2 regions of the Kerstersia sp. genome follow, and region 2 is predicted to be linked to the other one. Evidence: riboswitches for the same ligand, from Rfam matches in the RefSeq annotation. Region 2 holds a riboswitch; the other holds the start of a gene.
What was found. Region 2 has a riboswitch for thiamine pyrophosphate ahead of ACTJGZ_RS08475 (sodium:solute symporter family protein). Riboswitches for the same ligand answer to the same signal wherever they lie in the genome.
Positions count from the first base shown of each region.

Region 1 (8,466 bases), on a different contig from region 2:
AATTCATCAAACGCCTTGCGCTGGTAGGCCTTCACGACGTCGGACACGTATTGGTCCGCATGCACATAGCGCACCCGCACGCCCGTCCCGGCCTGCACCATGGCATTGCCGATGGCGTGGATCAAGTGGGTCTTGCCCAGGCCTACCCCGCCATAAAGGAACAGCGGGTTATAGGACACGCCGGGGTTTTCCGCGACTTGCAAGGCAGCGGCGCGCGCCAGCTGGTTGGCCTTACCCGTCACGAAGTTGTCGAAGGTCAGCTCGGTATTGAGGCGCGAGCGCTCGTAGGCCGGATCCACCGTTTCCACAACAGGCGGCGGCGCCACCGGTGCTTGCGCGGCTTGCGGCGCGGCAGCATGGGCCATGCCTGCCGGAGCAGGCGCGGCGACCGATGGCCGCGCGGCCAGAGGGGCACGGGCGGTATGGGTCGCCAGTTCGAACTGAACCTGCACAGGGCGCTGAAACCAATCACTGGCCAGGCTTTCGATCTGTGTAGAAAAGTTCTTGCGGACCCAGTCCAGTTTGAAGCGGTTAGGCGCGGCAATACGCAGCAAGGATGTCTCCTCCTCGAACGCGATAGGCGCAAGAGGGCGTATCCATGCACTGATCTGCTGAGGGGGGAGGTCCTGCTCCAAGCGCTGGACACAGGTCTGCCAGAATTCGTTCATTTCATTTGCGATCCAAACCTCGATTCTAGCGCGTCACGGCGAAGTTATCCACAGGATGATGTGTATAGGGCAGTGGTTTTCCTTTGGATAAGGTTTGCCGCCAGTGTTTTTTACCGTGCAATCCAGCGCCATGCCAGCCTTGGGCGCAAGATTCCGGCCCCTCTCGTAAATCATCGACCTGTCATTGATTTTTCCAATCCGAGGCCGCGCCGATGTGAAAAAGTCAGCCCGGCGTCATGGCCAGCCAACGCCGCCGCAGCGAAAAAATGCGCCAAGGCTCAATAAATGAGCAACTGCGTCCTGACGGCCTGTCCACCTGGCCCGCCGCAGCCCGTCCACCCGCCCGGGACTCAAGGCAAATCCCCTGCCGCAACAGGCATCTGCGGCAGGGCAACGCATCACTCGAACAACAGCCCCCAGCCTAAAAGCCACCAACCCATTGACTCCCAACGCATTCTTTGCTGAAATAGTGGGCTTTTCCGAATTCCATTTTCCAGACTGCCGGTTTCCATGGGTGTTTGCCTTCAATCCGGCCGCTGCTCTTTTTAGGTTCCGACCATGAAACGCACCTTCCAGCCTTCCGTTACCCGCCGCAAGCGCACCCACGGTTTCCGTGTCCGCATGAAGACGCGTGCTGGCCGCGCTATCATCAATGCACGCCGTGCCCGCGGCCGCAAGCGCCTCGCCGTCTAAGGTGCCGCACGCCGGCATGGCCGGCGCACCTCGCGGTGTTGACTGCGCAGCGGCCCAGGCCGCGCCAGTCCGGGCGACAGCGCCCGCGCCAGCTCAGTCCGCAGCGGAAATTTCCGCTAGCTTTCCCCCCTCAGCCAGACTGCATAGTCCCGATGAGTTCGCTCCGGCGCTCAAGGGCAGGCGGGTGGCACGGGGGGCTTTGCTCGTCCTGACATCGGTTGATGCATCTGCCGGGCTTGCCCGGCTAGGGCTGGTCATACCCAAGCGCCATGCTGCCAGGGCGGTCACGCGCAATACCATCAAGCGGGTAGTGCGCGATGTCTTCCGCCATTTGCGTCATCGTCTGCCGCCGCGTGATTTCGTCGTCCGGCTGCACAGCAAAGCGCCCCTGGTGTCGCTGAGCGAGCTGAAACGCCAGATACGCGCCGAAGCCGAAGCGCATTTCCAGCGAGCCATTCCATGCTCAAGAAACTCCTGATTGCTCCGATCAGGTTCTACCGTTTCTTCCTGAGCCCCTGGATCGGCCGCCAATGCCGCTTCACCCCGAGCTGTTCCGCCTATGCCATCGAGGCCATAGAAACCCACGGCGCCTGTAAAGGCCTGTGGCTGGCCGCGCGCCGCATAGGCCGTTGCAACCCCTGGTCGCATGGCGGCCTGGATCCGGTGCCGCCGCACTCAAGGCATGCCTGCTGTGCCTGCGAGGCGCACGGCCCGTCCCAGGAAACCCATGCCACCTCGTCCGGCACAGTGCCGGATACCGCCCCGGCACGCACTCAGCCGGCCTCTTCCGCACAAAGTCCGCCATAAAAGCCTGCCCCGGCATCAAGCTACGTTAAACTGGCACGCTTTGCTGCGATACGCACCCACCCTTTCTGCATGCGCCAATGGATATCCGACGTACCATCCTGTGGATGATTTTCCTGTTCTCGCTGCTGCTGTTATGGAATAACTGGCAGGTTCATAACGGCAAGTCTTCGCTGTTCGCTCCGTCGAGCACCGAAGCCGCAGCGACAGCCCCGGACGCCTCCGCGCCGGCCACGCCCGCTGACGCCAGCGTCCCTGTCAGTGCCGCGCCCACGCCGCCTGCTGCTGCCAGCCTGCCTGGCGCTGCGCCTGCGGCCGCCGCAACGGCCGACAGCAAGCCCGTCACCATCGACAACGGCGTGCTGCGCCTGGACTTCGACCTGAACGGCGCGCAAATCGTGCGCGGCGCCTTGCTGAAATTCCAGGACTCCGAAGACGAGACCCGCCCGGAAATGCTGCTGGATAACGTCCAGAGCAATTACTACGTGGTGCAAACGGGTGCCGTCGGCAGCGTCAACGGTGTTGCGTTCCCCAATCACCTGACGCCCTTCGCGCTGGTCAGCCACACCCAGGCTGCCGATGGTTCTCAGGTCGTGGTGTTCGAAGCCGAATCCGGCGGCGCCGTGCTGCGCAAGACCTATACGCTGCAACAGGGCCGCTACGATATCCACGTGCGCCATGAAGTGATCAACCGCTCCGAACAGGCGATTACTCCTTCGCTGTACCTGCAGATCACCCGTGACGGCAACAATCCGCCCAACACGTCCAGCTTCTACAGCACCTTCACCGGCCCGGCTGTCTATTCCGACGCCGAGAAATTCCAGAAGGTGAGCTTCTCCGATATCGAGAAGAACAAGGCCAAGTACGAGCGCGAGACCAATAACGGCTGGATCGGCATGGTTCAGCACTACTTCGTCACCGCCTGGGTGCCGCCGGAAGGCACGCTGCGCAAAAACGAACTGGTGCAAATTCAGCCCAATCTCTATACCGCACGCACCATCGAATCGCTGGGCGCCATCGCTCCCGGTGCTTCCGCCGGCATGGACGCGCAACTGTGGGTTGGCCCGCAGGACCAGAAGGCGCTGTCTGAAGTCGCGCCGGGCCTGGACCTGGTGGTGGACTACGGCTGGCTGACCATCATCGCCAAACCGCTGTTCGTGCTGCTGACCTGGCTGCACAGCCTGCTGCACAACTGGGGCTGGTCCATCGTCGCCCTGACGGTGCTGATCAAGCTGCTGTTCTTCCCCTTGGCTTCGGCCAGCTACCGTTCCATGGCGCGCATGAAGAATGTCGCGCCGCGCCTGCAGGCGCTGAAGCAGAAGTACGGCGATGACCGTGCCAAGCTGAATGCCGCCATGATGGAGCTGTACCGCACCGAGAAGATCAATCCGCTGGGCGGCTGCCTGCCCATGATCGTGCAGATTCCCGTGTTCATCGCGCTCTACTGGGTGTTGCTGGCCAGCGTGGAAATGCGTGACGCGCCGTGGATTCTGTGGGTTCACAACCTGGCTGCGCCGGATCCCTTCTTCATCCTGCCCGCCGTCATGATGCTGACCATGTTCGTGCAGATCAAACTGAACCCCACGCCGCCGGATCCCATCCAGGCCAAGGTCATGATGATTATGCCGCTGGTGTTCGGCGGGATGATGTTCTTCTTCCCTGCCGGTCTGGTGCTGTACTGGTGCGTCAACAACGCCCTGTCCATTACCCAGCAATGGGTCATCACCCGCAAGATCAACAAGGCCAACTCCAAGGCGGCCAATAGCTGATCCCGATGCGCAGGCAAGGGCCGGTCCTGAAGACCGGCCCCGCAAAAAAAGGGCTGGAGATATCTCCAGCCCTTTTTTATTTTCCGCGCCGTCCGCGCAGCTCAGGCTGACAGCGCCCGCCCGGCCCAGGGCGGCGCAATACGGTCAGAGCACCGTGATCACTTGCTCTTGCGGCAAGCGCGACTTGGGCAGCTGGGCGTTGAAATCCGTATCGCTGTGATACCCCAGCGCCACCATCACGACGCTGCTGTAGCCCTGGGCGCGCAGCCCGAATTCCTCGTCGATGGTACGGAAATCGAAACCCTCGATAGGCGTGGCATCCACACCCAGCGCCGCTGCCCCCAGCAGCAAAGTGCCGGCCGCCAGGTACACCTGCTTTTCCATCCAGTGCTGCTCGTCTTTCTGCTCGTAGCGGTGCAGGTTGACATAGGACTGACGGGATTTGCGCTGATTCTCGCGCGCCTCGTCACTCGCAAAGCGGCCATCCTTCTGCTCCTGCGCCAGAACATCGGCCAGATGCTGGTCATCCATGCGCTGGCGGGCGCAGAGCACCACCACATGGGAAGCATCACGCACCTTGCTGGCGTTATACGCAAAATTGCCTTCCAGCCGCGCAGCGATGCGATCCCGCGCTTCGTCGCTGGCTGCCACCAGGAAATGCCAGGGCTGGGAGTTCACGGAAGAAGGGCTGGAACGCAGCAAGGTCAGCAAGGCATCCAGCTGTTCTGGCGCCAGCCGCCGGTTGGCATCATAGGCTTTGGTGGCATAACGGGTACGCACCGCATCAACCAGCGTCCGGGACGCTGCGGACAAGGGCACCTGCTTGGCATCAGTCGCAGTAGGGGCAGACATCATGAAACTCCTGGAAGAAACAAAAGAGGCTGGAAGAAATTGATTATAGGCACCTGCCGATGCCAATCAGCCGATACGGCAGCCCCATGAGCAATTTCGCGGTGCCGGTGTTCCATGCTATGTTGACGGACTATGCGACACGGGGTGTCCCTGGCCAAACCAGGGGCTGAGATGACACCCGTAGAACCTGATCCAGTTCACACTGGCGAAGGGATGTCCAGGCGCATCCGGCCCAAGTGGCCCCACGCCGTCGTCCTCTTCGCCCTTTCCGGGGGAGAGGGCCATGCCCCACCACAGCAATACGACTCCCAATCTTGACCAGCAGATCGTCCTCGTCACCGGCGGCGCGCGCGGGCTGGGGGCTGCCATCAGCCGGGCCTTCCTGGCCGCTGGCGCCAAAGTGGTCATCAACTACCACAATAGCCGCGACGCGGCGCAGGCCTTGGCTGCCAGCGCCCCGCAACAAGCGCTGGCGCTGCAAGCCGACGTCCGCGACGCTGCCGCTGTGCGCCAGCTGTTCGAAAGCGCCCAGGCCCATTTTGGCGGCAGCATTACCACCGTCGTCAATAATGCCTTGCCCAGCTTCAGCTTCAACGGCGATGCCCGGCCCCATGCCGACCAGCTGACCTGGGAACAATTGCAGCAACAGGCGGAAGGCGCGCTGCGCGGCGCGCTCAACACCATGCAGGCGGCCTTGCCCGGCATGCGCGCCGCCCGCTATGGCCGTATCGTCAATATCGGCACCAACCTCGTGCAGAATCCGGTCGTGCCCTATCACGACTACACCGCCGCCAAGGCGGCGCTGCTGGCTTTCACCCGCACGCTGTCGCAAGACCTCGGCCCGGACGGCATCACCGTCAATATGGTGTCTGGCGGCCTGCTGCGCACCACCGACGCATCCTCTGCCACCCCTGAAGCCGTGTTCGACCTGATCGCCGCGAACACCCCCCTGCGCAGCGTGACTGAGCCTGCGGAACTGGCGGACGCCGTGCTGTTCTTCGCATCGCCCTGGGCACGCGCCATCACCGGGCAAAACCTGGTGGTTGATGGCGGCCTGGTGAAAAACTGAGGCCAGTACAAATCATGATGCACCTGAATCTGTTCATTCTCGGCTGCGGCCACCACCGCGCCGCCTGGCGCCACCCGGCCTCATCGGTCGAGCGCATGGGAGATATCCGCTATTACGAAGAACTGGCGCGGCTGGCCGAACGCGGCAAGCTGGACGCCGTCTTCTTCGCCGATGGCCAGGCCGCCGGCAATGTCGCGGACGGCCCTTACTGGTTCCTCGAACCCCTGACCATGCTGTCTGCCATGAGCCGCGCCACCGAGCGCGTGGGCCTCATCAGCACCGTTTCCAGCACCTTCTTCACCCCGTTCCATGCTGCCCGCATGGTGGCCTCGCTGGATCATATCTCCGGCGGCCGCATCGGCTGGAACGTGGTGACGTCAATGTTCGACACCGAAGCCCGCAACCACGGCTACGAAGCCATGCCGCCGCACGAATGGCGTTACGAGCGCGCGGAAGAATTTGTCGATGCCGTGCTGGCTCTCTGGAATTCCTGGGACGCCGATGCCCTCAAATTCGACCGGGCAGGGGACTTCGCCGACGCGGCCAAAGTGCGCCCGGTCAAGCATCATGGCAAACATTTCCTGGTTGATGGCCCGCTGACGGTGCCGCCCATGCCGCAGCGCCATCCGGTCCTGTTCCAGGCTGGCGCCTCCGACCAGGGGCGGGATCTGGCGGCGCGCCGCGCCGAAGCCATTTACGCTGTCGCCTATGACCTGCCTGCCGCCCAATCCTACTATCGGGACATCAAGCGCCGCGTGCGCGAAGCCGGGCGCACGGAAAATGTGCCCATCATGCCTGGCCTGGTGACCTATGTCGGCTCCACCGAAGCAGAAGCCCGCGCCAAGCAGCGCGAACTGGATGAACTGCTGCCCAGCGAAGCCTCGCTGCGCCAGCTGGAAACCTTCATTTACCAGGACTGCATGAACTGGGAGCTGGACGCCCCGGTGCCGCCTTTGCCGCCGCTGGAAACCTTCCCCGGCCCCAAAGGGCGCTACGGCACCATTCTGCGCATCATCGAAAAAGAACAGCCCACCCTGCGCCAGCTGCTGGGCCGGCTGGCGGCAGGCGGCGGCCACTGCACCATGATAGGCACTCCGGAAAGCATTGCCGATGAAATGGAGCACTGGTTCCGCAATGAAGGTGCCGACGGCTTCAACCTGATGCCTCCCGCGCTGCCGGCCAGCATCGAAGACTTCATCGAGCAGGTTGTGCCTGTCCTGCAAAAGCGCGGCCTGTTCCGCAAGGAATACGAAGGCAAAACCTTGCGCGACCACCTGGGCCTGGCCAAACCGGCCTGCTGAATGCGCGCCAGCCTGGCTCAGCCTGGCCAGACAGTGCTGCCAACGTACGGCCATGAAGCACTGCCAAAGCGCTGCCATCACGCACATGGGCAACCCCGCCCATGTGCGCGCCCTCGCCATCCAGGCTTCACTCCTGCGGCCGGCCCGGCCCCACGCCTTGCGGGGGCTTCGCTGCCGCTGGCCCGCAGCATGGTGCCCGCGTGGCTGCGGATAGCTTGCCCACAAACTATCCACAACCCCTCCACAGGGTTACGCACAGCTAGCGCACAAGGTTTTCCATAGACTTACCCACAAGCCGGCCAACCCTGCAGCCGGCCAGCGCACGCCCGCTCGTGCTGAACGCTTTAGCAAACACCTTGCCCAGCACTTTGCAGAGCGCCCGGCTGTCTGGCCTCTGGCGCATGACGTTGCAGTATCCGCACAGACAACTCAAATAATGTTGAGATCGTGTCTTATTTTCATGTATCTTAATATGCAGCGTTGGCTTCCTTTTGCGAATACTGCCATGACACCCATTGATTCGCTGCGCCAGCAGACCCTGTCTGACCTCTACCATGCGCATCACAGCTGGCTGATCTCCCTGCTGCGACGCAAGCTGGGGCGTGACGGCGATGCCGCAGCCGACCTGGCGCAGGATGCCTTCCTGCGCTTGATGCGTATAGACCTGACCCCGGTTCTGGCAGCGCCGCGCTCCTATCTCACCGTCGTGGCCGACAGCCTGATCGTCAGCCGCCACCGGCGCGCCCGGCTCGAACGCGCCTATCTGGAAGCCCTGGCCGCCCAGCCTGACCAATACGCGCCATCCGTCGAAACCCGCTGCATCGTCATGGAAACCCTGGAAGCGCTATGCGCCATGGTGGAAAACTTCGATCTGCGCACCCGGCGCATTTTCCTGCTGGCCCAACTTGAAGGCCTGAGCTACCCGGAAATTGCCGAACGCCTGGGACTGCATCTGAGCGCCATCAAACGTGACATGAGCAAAGCCTACCTGCAGTGCTACCGCATCGCCTACGGAGCCTGATCCATGCGAGCCTTGCTCAGCCTGCCCGCCACGGCCCGCCAACCCGATGAAAGCATTGTTTCCGCCGCCATCGACTGGCTGATCCGCCTGCGCTGCGAAGAGGGCGCGGATCTTCGCGCCGCCTGTCAGCGCTGGCGCGCGCAACACCCGGACCATGAACTGGCCTGGCAGCGCATCACCGCGCTGGACGCCGATTTCGGCAAACGCCGCCAGCAGCTAGACGGCCTGGCCGCAAGCAGCGCCGTCGAACAGATATTGCGCCGCGACGGGCGCCGCCAGGCCTTGAAAA
Region 1 covers NZ_JBQEKA010000013.1:44-8,509, reverse strand. The annotation lists gene dnaA (chromosomal replication initiator protein DnaA) at 1-668, opposite strand, end outside; gene rpmH (50S ribosomal protein L34) at 1,227-1,361, shown strand; gene rnpA (ribonuclease P protein component) at 1,471-1,839, shown strand; partial or broken gene yidD (membrane protein insertion efficiency factor YidD) at 1,821-2,069, shown strand; gene yidC (membrane protein insertase YidC) at 2,246-3,934, shown strand; gene nfsB (oxygen-insensitive NAD(P)H nitroreductase) at 4,079-4,786, opposite strand; TPP riboswitch at 4,917-5,017, shown strand; gene ACTJGZ_RS05260 (3-oxoacyl-ACP reductase) at 5,070-5,855, shown strand; gene ACTJGZ_RS05255 (LLM class flavin-dependent oxidoreductase) at 5,870-7,156, shown strand; gene ACTJGZ_RS05250 (sigma-70 family RNA polymerase sigma factor) at 7,662-8,177, shown strand; partial or broken gene ACTJGZ_RS05245 (FecR/PupR family sigma factor regulator) at 8,181-8,466, shown strand, end outside.
Region 1: linked by a shared signal. The riboswitch ahead of ACTJGZ_RS05260 (3-oxoacyl-ACP reductase) and the one ahead of ACTJGZ_RS08475 (sodium:solute symporter family protein) in region 2 are both predicted to bind thiamine pyrophosphate.

Region 2 (8,466 bases):
AGCACCGTTCCCACAGGCGGGGTAATCAGGCTGATGGATGTATTCAGCACAAACATCACGCCGAAATACACCGGATCAATCCCCGCGGCTTTGATGACCGGCATCAGCACAGGCGTCAGCAACAGAATGCAGGGCGTCTGATCCAGCGCCGTGCCTATCACCAGTACCAGCAGCATGATGGCCAGCATCAGCAGTTTGGGGTGATCCAGCACTGGCTGCAGCAGCGTGACGATTTGCGCCGGCAACTGGGCAATCGTGATTAGCCAGGCGGACACCATGGCAGCCGCCACCAGGAACATAATGATGGAACTGGTGCGGGCCGCCCCGACAAACACATGGCAAAGCGCGCGCCAGGACAGTTCGCGGTACACCAGCATGGAAACCAGCAGGGCATAGACTGCCGCCGCCACGGCGGCCTCCGTGGGCGTAAAGACGCCAAAGCGCAAGCCCACCACAACCAATACCGGCAGGCCCAGCGCCCAGGCGGATTCGCGCAGTGCTTCGCGGACCTCTGCACGCGAGCGGCGCGCCCCGATTTCCACAGTTTCACGGCGGACCAGCCACCACCACGCCAGCCACAAGGTAATGCCCAGCAACAGCCCGGGCACAATGCCCGCCATGAACAGCCGGGCAATGGACACATTGCCGGCCACACCGAAAATGACGAGGGCGATGGAAGGCGGCAAGACAGGGGCAATAATGCCGGCGGAAGCAATCAGGCCAGCCGAACGCGCTTTATCGTGCCCAGCGGCGACCATCATCGGCAGCATCAAGGCTGTCAGGGCAGCCGCGTCCGCCACGGCGGAACCCGACAATGCGCCCATGATGCAGCCCGCCATGATGGTCACATAGCCCAGGCCGCCGCGAATATGCCCGACCAGCGCCATGGCCAGCGTCACAATACGCCGCGACAGACCGCCGGCATTCATGATTTCCCCGGCCAGCATGAAGAACGGCACGGCCAGCAACGGAAAGCTATCCGCGCCATTGACCAGGTTCTGGGCCAGGATCTGCGCATCGAACAAGTCCAGATGCCACATCAGGGCCACGCCACTCAGCAGCAGCGAAAACGCGATGGGAATGCCCAGCGCCATGGCGCCAATCAGGGCACCGACAAAGACCAGAATGGTCATGAGCGGGCCTCCTTCACCAGGCGTTCATCCGCTTGCTCGGCCGCAAACCCCAGTTCTTCTTGTGTTGCCTTGCCCGTTACCAGACGCAAGAACTGCAGCAGCAGCGTCAAGCCCGCCAACAGGGCGAACAGGGCGCCAGCGCCATAGAACCAGGCCGTGGAAATTTCCATGGCCGCGCTGCTGGTATCCCAATTGATGATCATCTGTTCCCAGCTGCCTTGCAGCAAAAGGCTGCAGACATACATCATCAACAACTGCCCCAGCCCCAGGCAACAGCAGCGCAGACGGCGCGGCAACAGGCGCACGAACAAGTCCGTGCCCATATGCGTGCGCTGCTGCACCGCGACCGCCGCCCCCATGAACGTAATCCAGATAAACAGCCAGCGCGACATTTCTTCCGAAATAGCGATGCCTGAATTAAATGCGTACCGCAACACCACATTGCTGAACACCAGAACCACCATCACCGCCAAGGCAATTCCGATGAGCATGTCTATCAAACGGCAAAGCCGCTCCACCCATTGCATCATTTTTTTGTCTCCATTCTCATGCCTTGCCTGCCTCGGTTCCTATGCAGACCAGCCGGACGGGACAAGGGCAGGCTAAGTGTAGATTTGCAGGCAAACCACATCAGCCCCCTTTGCATGGATTCAAAAAACACGAATTGTTGATAATTCCTCCGAATCAGGCACTTAATTCCCGCGCCTGGCATCCGGCCTAGGAACCCGACATAAAAATGCCTATCATTCATTGACAAATCTTCCCCAGCCCTCTACGCTTGCCAGCGTTCCTGGGGGGGCCCACTCAATGGGCTGAGATTCCGCTGTATCGCGGTGACCCTTAGAACCTGATCCGGATCATGCCGGCGAAGGGAAGGGAGTCTGCCCACGCGCGCGCCTGTCCGCTTCTTCAACCCATGGTTGCGCGCCTGGTCGCTGTGCCTTGCCGGCACACGCCTGTTTCCCTCTCATGCGCGCAGCCAGACTTTGCGGCCATCCAGAAAGATCGCCGCAGGAGATGCGCTGTCATGCTCACTGAAAACGCCACCCTGGCCTGGTTGCTGGGTTTTTCGGCGCTTTATGCCCTGGCTGGCGTGTTTTATGCCCGCCGCCAGCGCGATAACCTCGAAGACTTCATCGTTGCCCGCAACAGCCAAGGCTCATTTGCGACCATCCTGACGCTGATGGCGTCCTCGCTGGGCGCCTGGATTCTGTTCTCGCCCCCGCAGGCCGCCACCTGGGGCGGACTAGCCGCCGTGATCGGCTACGCCCTGGGCTCGATGTCACCCAGGCTCATCATGATTCCGCTGGGCCAGCGCATGCGCGAACTCAGCCCGCGCGGCCATACCCTCACGGAATTTCTGATCGTGCGCTATGGGCGCCCCATGTACGTGCTGACGCTGCTGATCATGCTGTTCTACATGTTCATCTCGCTGACAGCGGAAATCACTGCCATCGCCAAGCTGGTCACGCTGCTGGCCCCCATTCCGCTGTGGGTCACCGCCGCCATCGTGATGGGCTTCACGCTGCTCTACACGGCCTACGGCGGCCTGCGCGCCTCCATCTTCACCGACAAGGTGCAGATCGTCATCATCGTGCCGCTGCTGCTGGTCATGCTGTGGCTGGGCTGGAAAGCCACGGGCGGCATCAGCGCCACGGCTGACATCCTGCGCCAGCAGGCGCCGCAACTGCTGGACCTGACCAACGCCACCGGCCTCAAAGCGGGCCTGACCTTCTTCGTTGCCATCCTGCTGACCGGCATCTTTCACCAGGGCAACTGGCAGCGCGTTTATTCCGCCAAAGACATTCCTGCCATGCGGCGCGGCTTTTTGCTTGGCGGCGTGCTGGTAGTGCCGTTCATCTTCGTCATGGGCCTGTTCGGCCTGGCCTTTGTCGCCTACAACCCCCAAGGCGACAGCTCGATTGCGCTCTTCAGCATCATCATGCCGGATGTGCCGCTATGGTTCGCCATTGCCCTCATCCCGCTGGGGCTGGCGCTAGTCATGAGCAGCGCGGATACCGTCATCAGCGCGGTATCCAGCATCATCGCCGTGGACGTCAAACGCCTGGCGCCGCACACCAGCACCACCACCTTGCTGCGCCTGGCGCGCTGGCTCATCATGCTGCTGGCCATTCCTGTCATGATTGTTTCGGCCCAGGGCTACAGCGTGCTGTACCTGTTCCTGCTGGCAGACCTGCTCTGCGCCGCTGCCGCCTTCCCGGTGTTCTACGGCCTCTACAACCGCCGCCACGACGGCCGCACCGCCACCCTGGGCACGCTGGCCGGCCTGGCCGCCGGCCTGACCTACTTCCCGTCACCGACAGGCAATATGGACACCCTGCTGGAATCCTTCCTGCTGGCCGCGCTGGTGCCGGTCGCCGTGGTCTGGGTCTTGCAATTCATCCTGCCGAAAAAACCGGCATTCAAGCTGGAAGAGCTGCATTTGGCAGTGCAGCGACTGGATCAGTAAGTTTGGCGGGGCACTGGCGTTCCTGCCTTTCTTGCGCCGGTGCCCGGCCAGGCTCAACACATATTGAGCGCGACAAAACGGTAGTTGCAGGCCTTGGGCTGCAATAAGCGTGTCAGGCCCAGATCGCCATTGTCGAACATCCACTCCACGCCCAGCCGGACATAGTTTTGCTCATAGCTGTTATAGGCAGCGGATCCGGTTTCACGCGAACGGTAATAAGCGAGCACCCAGCGCATATTTTCAACAGGCTGCCAGCTTAACTGGGGCCCGTAACGCAAGATGTGACGTGTCCGGTCCTCCCCGCCGACCCCGGCATAGTCTTGTTGCCGCATTCGTTCAAGATTGAGGCTCAAGGCCGTTTTGACTGTCGGGCGCCAAACAACGCTGGCCCGCGCGCCAGTTTGAATCGCATACAACAAATCCGGGTCATCATCATAGGCAAATGGCTGGCGCCAGACCCGCATTTCGACCCGTGTTTTCGGAGAGTAGTCCCACAATGCCTGCAAGGCGAATGTGTGAAAGTTCAGATCCCGATCATGCAGGGTGTCATAACGGCGCTGGACATATCCCAGATTCGCCCCGAGCGTCGTTTTGACACTCATAGCCCAGACGGCATCCAAAAATAGCTCGCGATCGGTATAACGATTATCTATACGTTCCGTCATCGCCAGATTCCGCAGCGGGAAATCCGTGCGTGAATGGCGCACGCCGGCCTGTATCTGGCTCAAGCCCATTCCGGCATAACGTGCGGCGGCCTGCCAGCCCTCCGTCGTGCGGTTATACAGTTCGCGATTGACTTCATTGTCATACCTGACCTGGCGCCGGAAGACACCCAGTACCGGCAACGTCAATGCGTCCGTCACCCGCAAGCCGGCTTCTGCATTCCAGGTGCCGTCCGCCATCAGGTCGCGTTCCGGCCAGGTACTATCCAGGCTCGGATTCAGCCCTTTCTCGTAGTGATAATTCACCTTGCCGGCAAATAGCTGCCCCGCTCGCCAATGCAAGGTGCCGTCAAACAACGCAGGCTGATGATTCAATTCCGAGGTATTCAGATAACGCGCATCGGCCAGGCTGCCAGCCAACTCCAACCGCGTCGCGTCCGATAACAATGGAATACGCGCCGCCAGCCCCACACCATTCACGAGCACTGGTGATGAATGCTTATCCGTTGCTGAATCGGGCAAACGCGCAGGATTGCTCTGATGCTCCACCACGCTGCGCATCTGCAGGACGTAATCTATGGCTTCCGGAAATACGACGGCACCGACCGGATACCCCATCCCTGCGGCAATGACACCCAACAGCCAGTGGAGAAAAATGCGCGGTTTCACTGGCCAGGCTTTCAACGCTGTTTCCAGGCCCGCCAGCAAAGCAGCAGGAACTTCGGATCTTCTACCAAATAGCGGCGCCACAGATGGCGGGGATTGGAAAGCAGGCGCCATACCCACTCCATTCCAATACGCTGTACCCAAGCAGGTGCCCGTTTTTGCAAACCAACGGCGAACTCCATGGCGGCCCCGACACACAGAATCACACCGCCAGGCAAGTCCCGCGCATAATGCAGCGCCCAGCGCTCCTGCTTGGGCATGCCCAGGCAGATAAAAATGATATCTGCGTTCAGTGCTTGCACCCAATCCCTGGTCGCCAGGCCTTCCGGGCCGAAGGGATCAAACTTCATGGATGGGCAACGCACATGCAAGTCCAGCCCGGGATAGTATTGCTGGAACAAGTCCTGCAAATGCTGCTCCTGTCCCGGCTGTCCGCCAATCAAGGCGACCTTCAATTTCTCAGGAACGGCGCGCAGGCAAAGCTGCACAAACAGATCAGAACCCGTCACACGTGCCGGCAATGCGCGCTGCATCAGCCGGCTGAACCAGACCAGCGGCATGCCATCGGCAAAAATGAAATCTGCCTTTGCATACGCCGCCTTGAACTCCGGTTGTTTCTCCAGCCTAACAACGTGATCCACATTCGGCGTCACGACCACACTCGCCGAACCGTTACGCTGCCGCGCAGCCGTTAACAATAATTGAGTCGCCTGATTGAGATCAGCGGCAACAATATTCAGATCGAATAAGCTGATGACAGGCAGGTCGGATGGACCCTGGCCAATAGGTGTAACGGTCGGAGAAGATGGATGCATGATGGTAAGAAAGCAGCAAGCCAAGCCTGTTTGGCAGGGGATAGCGGCACTGTATCCCAAGCGGCATATACTGCAAAGCAGAGGGTGTTTTTCGCATCATGCCAGCCCACCCGCTTCAAAAAAGCGCCGCCTTTACGCATACTAGCACCCTACCTGGAAACCGGACACAAAACGACTGTTATGCCATGCCATCCACCAGGTATGCAGCGCGCCCGTGTCCCTCATGCAGTGACAGGCCTGCCCGTCGCAGAGACCAAACAATATTCCGCCTGCCGCTCATAAGGAAATCAGACCATGATTATTGATGCAAACACTGTCGGCCATGGCAGCAGCCTGCAAGCCGACTTATGCATCATCGGCGCCGGCGCGGCAGGCATTACGCTGGCGCTTAGCCTGGCGCGCAGCGGTCTGGACATCATTCTGCTGGAAAGCGGCAATGAAACCAGCGACCCGGCCACCCAGGCCCTCTACGCAGGCACAGTCGCCGACACGCGGCTGCATAGCCCGCCAGACGCATACCGGGTACGGCAGCTGGGCGGTTCAACCACGCTTTGGGGCGGCCGCTGCATGCCGATGGATCCCATCGACTTCGAAGCGCGGGACTATATCCCCCATAGCGGCTGGCCGATTTCATACGACACGCTATTGCCGTACTACGAACGTGCCAACCGCTGGTGTGAAGCCGGTGCCTTCCGCTATACCGCTGACGAAGCCTTCGAACATGGAATGAAGCCCATGATCGGCGGTTTTGAAAGCCAGGTCTTTTCCTCGGATACGCTGGAACGTTTCAGTTGCCCGACAAACTTCGGCCAACGCTACCGCCAACGTCTTGCCCAAGCTTCTTTGCGCTTGCTCACACAGGCCAACTTCTGTCGTTTTACCGGGCAAAACTCAGACGGCACGGTCGGTAAAGCCATCGTGCGTACGCTCAAAGGCGGGGAGTTCTCCATCCAGGCCCGCCGTTATGTCCTGGCGACCGGCGGCCTGGAAACCGCCCGTCTGCTCCTCGCGACCCCTGGTTCGAGCGGCCGCGGGCTGGGCAATGCCCAGGATGTCGTCGGCCGCTACTATATGTGTCACCTGGCTGGCACCATAGGCACATTGGATGTGTCGGCCGCCAACTCGGTCTATCACGGCTATCAACGCTCGGCCGAAGGGATTTATTGCCGCCAGCGGCTGGCGCTATCTGCTGCGGCACAACACCAATACCAGCTTGGCAATTTCATTGCCCGCCTGCATCACCCCCGGATTACGGACCCAGGCCATGGCATAGGCATTCTATCGCTGCTCTATCTGGCACGCCCTGCCATCCCCTATGAATACGCCAAACGCCTGTATGACGATACGCCTCGCAGCATGGCCCAGTGGCGTGCCCATCTAGGCAATGTCCTGACGGATATTCCCGGCACCGCCTCTTTCCTGTCGAACTGGCTGTGGCGCCGCACCCTGGCCGACCGGAAATTCCCATCCATTATCGTCACCCCAAAAAATCACCGCTACAGCCTGGATTTCCACGCCGAACAGGTTCCCAACCCCGAGAGCCGCATTACCCTGGGCAGCACGGTTGATGCGCTGGACATGCCGCGTATTCATATCGACTGGCGTTATACCCCTGAGGATGTCGCCACCGTACAGACATCATTGGCGCTATTGGCGCAGGAACTGCAAGCCGCCGGCGTAGGAAATTTCACGTATGACCCCGCCGAGGTCGAAACAGAAATGACCCGGTATGGCGCCTATGGCGGGCACCATATCGGAACCGCCCGTATGGGTCACGACCCTGCCACCAGTGTGGTCGATGCCGACTGCCGGCTGCATGAGGCCAGCAATCTGTTTCTGGCCGGTGCCGCCGTATTCCCTACATCCAGCCAGGCCAATCCGACGCTCACCATCGTCGCCATGGCCTTGCGCCTGGCTGACCGCTTGCAAGCCGAATTGGCGCCGCTTCCCCTGGCCTCCGGCCAGGAAGCCCAAGCCGCAGTGAACGCAGGAGAAGCCTAATGGCTTTGCAGATCGTGGTATTGGGCGCCAGCGGCTATCTTGGCCGTCACCTCATTGACAGGCTGAGAGCCTGCCCAGACTGGAACATCGTGGGGGTCAGCCGCCACAAGCCTGCCGATTGGCCTGCTGACGTAGCATTTCAGGTCGCGGACGCCACGGAACCGCAGGCGCTGGAAGCCCTGCTGGCCCAGGCAGATGCAGTAATAAACGGCATCTCCGGCTCCCCGGCCATCATCGCGGCATCAGCCCGCGCCCTGGCCAGCGCGTTGCTGCGCGCCTCCCGGCCTGCCGGCAGCGCGCCGATACGCCTCATCCATATGAGTTCCATGAGTGTTTACGGAAATGTCCAGGGTGATATCAACGAAGCGCAGCCCCTGATCCCGCCCGGTGAAACCGATTACGCCAGCGCCAAATCCCTGGCCGAGACCCTGTTGAGCGCACACGCCAACAGTATTCTGCTACGGCCTGGCTGCATCTATGGCTATCAAAGCCCGCAATGGACTTTACGCCCATTGCAACTGCTGCGCGCCGGCCGTTTGGGTGACCTGGGCGAGAATGGCGATGGCTATAGCAACCTGGTCCATGTCGATGATGTCCTGGACGCGATTTGCGCCGCCTTGCGCGCCCCCGCAAATGTCGGATCGCAGGCTTACAATCTCGCCATGCCCGACGCGCCGCGCTGGAATATCTATTTTGAGCGCCTGGCGCTGGCTGCCGGT
Region 2 covers NZ_JBQEKA010000029.1:15,272-23,737, reverse strand. The annotation lists gene ACTJGZ_RS08485 (TRAP transporter large permease subunit) at 1-1,133, opposite strand, end outside; gene ACTJGZ_RS08480 (TRAP transporter small permease) at 1,130-1,663, opposite strand; TPP riboswitch at 1,916-2,024, shown strand; gene ACTJGZ_RS08475 (sodium:solute symporter family protein) at 2,161-3,603, shown strand; gene ACTJGZ_RS08470 (hypothetical protein) at 3,657-4,934, opposite strand; gene ACTJGZ_RS08465 (WecB/TagA/CpsF family glycosyltransferase) at 4,946-5,746, opposite strand; gene ACTJGZ_RS08460 (FAD-dependent oxidoreductase) at 6,041-7,747, shown strand; gene ACTJGZ_RS08455 (NAD-dependent epimerase/dehydratase family protein) at 7,747-8,466, shown strand, end outside.